One region of the Veillonella montpellierensis genome, then DNA from elsewhere that is predicted to be linked to it. Evidence: riboswitches for the same ligand, from Rfam matches in the RefSeq annotation. Region 1 holds a riboswitch; the other holds the start of a gene.

The links. A riboswitch is a leader RNA that binds a small molecule or an ion and turns the genes downstream of it on or off. The one in region 1 is predicted to bind S-adenosylmethionine.
Region 2: linked by a shared signal. The riboswitch ahead of metK (methionine adenosyltransferase) and the one ahead of P6940_RS00840 (methionine ABC transporter ATP-binding protein) in region 1 are both predicted to bind S-adenosylmethionine.

Annotation. Positions count from the first base shown of each region.
Region 1 is NZ_CAMUMS010000001.1:176,463-178,941, forward strand. Features, by position in the region: gene dat (D-amino-acid transaminase) at 1-87, shown strand, start outside; gene P6940_RS00835 (hypothetical protein) at 92-592, shown strand; SAM riboswitch class I at 849-947, shown strand; gene P6940_RS00840 (methionine ABC transporter ATP-binding protein) at 1,000-2,046, shown strand; gene P6940_RS00845 (methionine ABC transporter permease) at 2,027-2,479, shown strand, end outside.
Region 2 is NZ_CAMUMS010000001.1:37,951-40,429, forward strand. Features, by position in the region: gene ilvN (acetolactate synthase small subunit) at 1-472, shown strand, start outside; SAM riboswitch class I at 839-941, shown strand; gene metK (methionine adenosyltransferase) at 991-2,181, shown strand.

The DNA of each region.
Region 1 (2,479 bases):
ATGCAAGTAGGGGATGGAAAACCAGGTCCTGTTACTATGCGTTTACGTGAAAGTTTAGAAAAAGTTATGTTGGAAGGATTGCCATAAGACTATGAAAATTCGTGATTTAACAGGAACGTCATTACTACTGGCAATAACTCTTTTAAGTCAAAGCTTACGATTGTGGGTGCCGTTACCAATGATGACGAGTATGTTTATTATTGGTTCATTAGTGGGGACGTGTATGATACTTGCTACATGGAAGTATGGCTTGTGGGCAGGCATTGCGATTGCTGTAGTAGCACCTGTAGTAGCATTTTTACAAGGTATGCTAAAGTTAATCCCTTTACTACCTGTAGTAGCCCTGGGTAGCGTATTATTTTGTGTGACTGTTTACTATATGAGATATATGCCAGTCTTAGTTACTGCTATCGTAGCAGCATTAGTAAAGATGATTGTTTTGTATTTAGGCACATGCTTAATACTTTCTTTATTTCACATTCCTGATGCGATGCGGCCACTTATCTTATTCCCTATGAGTTGGCCTCAGATGGTGACAGGTATGATTGCAGTTGTATTAGCCACATGTATAGAGCGGCGTCTTCATATATAAATATAGATATGTATAATGCCATAGCTATATAACTCTTCCTATTATAGGCTTGGAGTAGTATATGACTATGGCATTTAATTATGTATAAGCTCGCTACTGGTCTCCCTATATCAATTCCTAGATATGAGAGATAGATAACGATATAGGTATAGACTATATCTAACCATACAAACTAACAATGGCATGAATGCTGAATTAAATTGACATGTCGCTTATAAGAATGCTATTATTTACACATTGATAGAATTATATAAAGATATCATCAAGAGCTGACAGAGGGACTGGCCCTATGAAGTCGCGGCAACCATCTAGCATAGAACGGTGCCAATTCCACGGAATATCCGAGAGATGAAGATTAATTACTCTTCATTTGAAGAGTTTTTTTAGTTATGAAGGAGGGTGTAGATATGATTGAATTGCAACATATTAGTAAAATCTATGATGGTGCAGTTAGAGTAGAAGCACTTAAAGATATTAACCTTTCTGTTAAAGAAGGTGAAATTTATGGCGTTATTGGACAATCAGGTGCAGGAAAATCTACATTGATTCGCTGCATCAATATGTTGGAAACACCAACATCAGGATCAGTTATTGTTGATGGCGTAGATTTAACAAAATTAAGTGAAAAGGATCTACGTGAACAGCGGAAACATATTGGGATGATTTTTCAACATTTTAACTTATTATCGTCGTGTACAGTGTATGATAATGTAGCGTTCCCTTTAGAATTACAAGGGCTTAGTAAAAGTGAAATCCGTGAAAGAATTCTTCCGATTCTTGATATTGTTAAATTGAGTGATCGGTTGGATAATTATCCATCCCAATTGTCTGGCGGACAAAAACAACGTGTAGGTATTGCAAGAGCATTGGCTAGTGGACCTAAAGTGTTACTGTGTGACGAAGCAACATCTGCGCTTGATCCGCAAACAACACAATCAATTTTGAAATTATTAAAAGATATTAATGAGAAATTAAAACTTACTATTGTATTAATTACGCATGAAATGCAAGTAATTCGTGAAATATGTGATAGAGTAGCAGTCATTGAAGGGGGCACCATTTTAGAAGAAGGTTCTAGTATTGATGTATTCACTAATCCTCAAGAGCGCACTACACAAGAATTTATTGGTTCTGCGGTAAATGATAATTTACCACCAGAAGCATTAGCTCATTTAGATCTACACGATACATGGCAGGATGGGACAGCACCATTAGTAAAATTAAAGTTTACAGGAGATCAAGTGGATGAACCGTTAGTGGCATCATTGGTGAGAAAATTTGACTTGGATGTAAGTATTTTATTTGGTGGCGTTGATTATATTCAAGATAAAAGTTTTGGACGCTTGATTTTAATCCTAAATGGAGATCCTAATGATGCTAAACGTGCATTAGCATATATTGATGAGTTACCAATAGGAAGCGAGGTGTTGGGATATGTCAGAGCAAATAATTAAGTTGATGATACAAGGCTTAGGAGAAACCTTGCAGATGACTATTATCTCTACTGTTATTGCCATGTTAATAGGCATACCTTTGGGTGTTATACTAGTCATTACTTCAAAAAATCATATTTGTGAAAATATAGGTATTAATAAAATATTGGGCATTATCATTAATGCAACTCGTTCCATTCCATTTATTATTTTAATGGTAGCTATTATTCCTTTTACACGTTTAGTGGCCGGTACATCAATTGGGACAACTGCAGCTTGTGTTCCATTAACATTAGCAGCAATTCCTTTTTTAGCTAGATTAGTTGAAACATCTATTAAAGATATTCAGTTCGGCGTCATTGAAGCGGCGCAATCTATGGGAGCATCTCCACTTCAAATTGTATGGAAAGTGTTATTGCCAGAAGCATTGCCGACTATTATTGATAATATTACT
Region 2 (2,479 bases), 140 kb from region 1:
AGAAAATCAAATTGGAGTTTTGGCTAAAATATCAGGGTTGTTTGCAGGAAAAAATTATAATTTAGACACATTAACAGTTGGAGTAACAGAAGATGCTACTATGTCGCGTATGACTATTGGACTAACTTGTGATGACTTAACATTTGAGCAGATTATAAAACAATTAAATCGGAGTGTAGAAGTTATTAAAGTTATTGACTTTACGGATATCGCTATTCACAAGAAAGAATTGTTATTTATAAAGGTAAGTAATTGTAAGGAAACCGACACACAGGAGATTTTTAGAATTGCTCAAACGTTTGATTTGTTGGTAGTAGACTATAATAAAAAAGCGGTGCTTTTACAGTCTGTTAAAACGGAACAAAAAAATAATGATATGATTCGTTTGTTTAAAAATATATTTGTGAATCGAGTAGAAGTCGTGCGTGGTGGAAGTGTGGCTATTGAAGCATTGTCCGTGCCTGATTCGTAACTATATATAATTTTAATCCATAAGACCATTAATGTAGATATAGTATAGGTGACCTATAGCACCTTTTATTAGATCTATAGTTTTCTTGTGAGCAAGATAATGATTTATCAGTGTTGTTATGATGTTGATGAATAGAAGACTAGAAAAGTGACAAATTAGAAAGTATTGAGTAATAATTGATGTTTATAGACGACCCTATGATAACTCAATAGATATGTATCATTTGTAGAAATTTATTATACTTTATCATGTATATAAGAGAGTTATCATTATTAGTGAAGAGTGACCATAGTATTATTCATAAATGAACTAAAGGGTATATGCTTGATTTTTATAAAAAAATAGAATAAAATAAGTAAAGACGTAAACTCATCGAGAGTAGTGGAGGGATAGGCCCTGTGAAGCTACAGCAACCTTTCAATGTTGAAAACGGTGCTAAATCCGACAGCGAGATGCTGACAGATGGGGAATTTCCCCTCATGAGTATATGAGGGCTTTTTTTATTATAGGAGGAAATAATGTCTGAAAAACATATGTTTTTTACATCTGAATCTGTTACAGAAGGACATCCTGATAAAATTGCGGACCAAATTTCTGATGCAGTATTAGATGCAATTATTGAAAAGGATCCTAATGCACATGTAGCATGTGAAACATTAGTTACAACTGGTTTAGTTCATGTAGTTGGTGAAATTTCTACTAAATGCTATGTAGACATTCCACGCATTGTGCGTGATACAATACGTGAAATTGGCTATACTCGTGCTAAGTATGGATTTGACTGTGATACTTGTGGTGTATTAGTATCTATTGACGAACAATCTAGTGATATAGCTATGGGGGTTGATGAAGCATTAGAAGTTAAAACAGGTGAATCGGAACAATTTGATAAAATTGGTGCAGGGGACCAAGGTATGATGTTTGGTTATGCTACCAATGAAACACCTGAATTTATGCCAATGCCTATTTCGTTAGCCCATCGGTTATCAAGAAAATTATCGGAAGTACGTAAAGATGGAATTTTATCTTACTTGCGTCCAGATGGAAAAACACAGGTAACAGTTGAATATGTTGATGGAAAGCCTAAACGTATTGATACAATTGTTATTTCTACACAACATAGTCCAGAAGTGCTTAGAGAACAAATTGAAAAAGATTTGAAAAAATATGTCATTGAAGCGGCAATTCCTAGTGAATTGATGGATGAAAAGACTAAATTTTTCATTAATCCAACAGGTCGTTTTGTTATCGGTGGACCTCATGGTGATGCAGGTTTAACAGGTCGTAAAATTATTGTTGATACATATGGTGGTATGGCTCGTCATGGAGGCGGCGCATTTTCTGGGAAAGATCCTACAAAAGTTGACCGTTCTGCTGCCTATGCAGCTCGCTATGTGGCTAAGAATGTAGTAGCGGCAGGGTTAGCTGACAAATGTGAAGTTCAAATTGCCTATGCTATTGGGGTAGCACGTCCTGTATCTGTATTAGTAGAAACTTTTGGTACGTCTAAAGTTCCTGAAGAAGTTATTGAAAAATTGGTTAATACACATTTCGACTTACGTCCAGCAGGTATTATCGATATGCTTGATTTATTAAAACCGCATTATAGAAAAACTGCTGCTTATGGACACTTTGGCCGCAATGACGTTGATCTTCCTTGGGAACGTACGGATAAAGCTGATGTACTTCGTAAAGAAGCAGGTTTATAATTAACACATTAGTCAATCATAGTTGTATTTTGGTATGCAGCGATTGAAAGAAGATAGTAAGAAGCTGTTATAAGATATATGTTCTTATAACAGCTTTTTTATATACACTGAGATTTTTAAGCCTTATATGAGTTAAGTTTCTGTCATGCATGTATATTACAAATTTGTTAGTATATGGGTAGAAGGCAATTTGTCTATGAAACATCATTTTATTTATCTATAAGAAAGAAATTCAATTTGTATTATACATAAAGAAGATGGTTTATATGTTTATGATTCACTATACAAAGTACGGTTC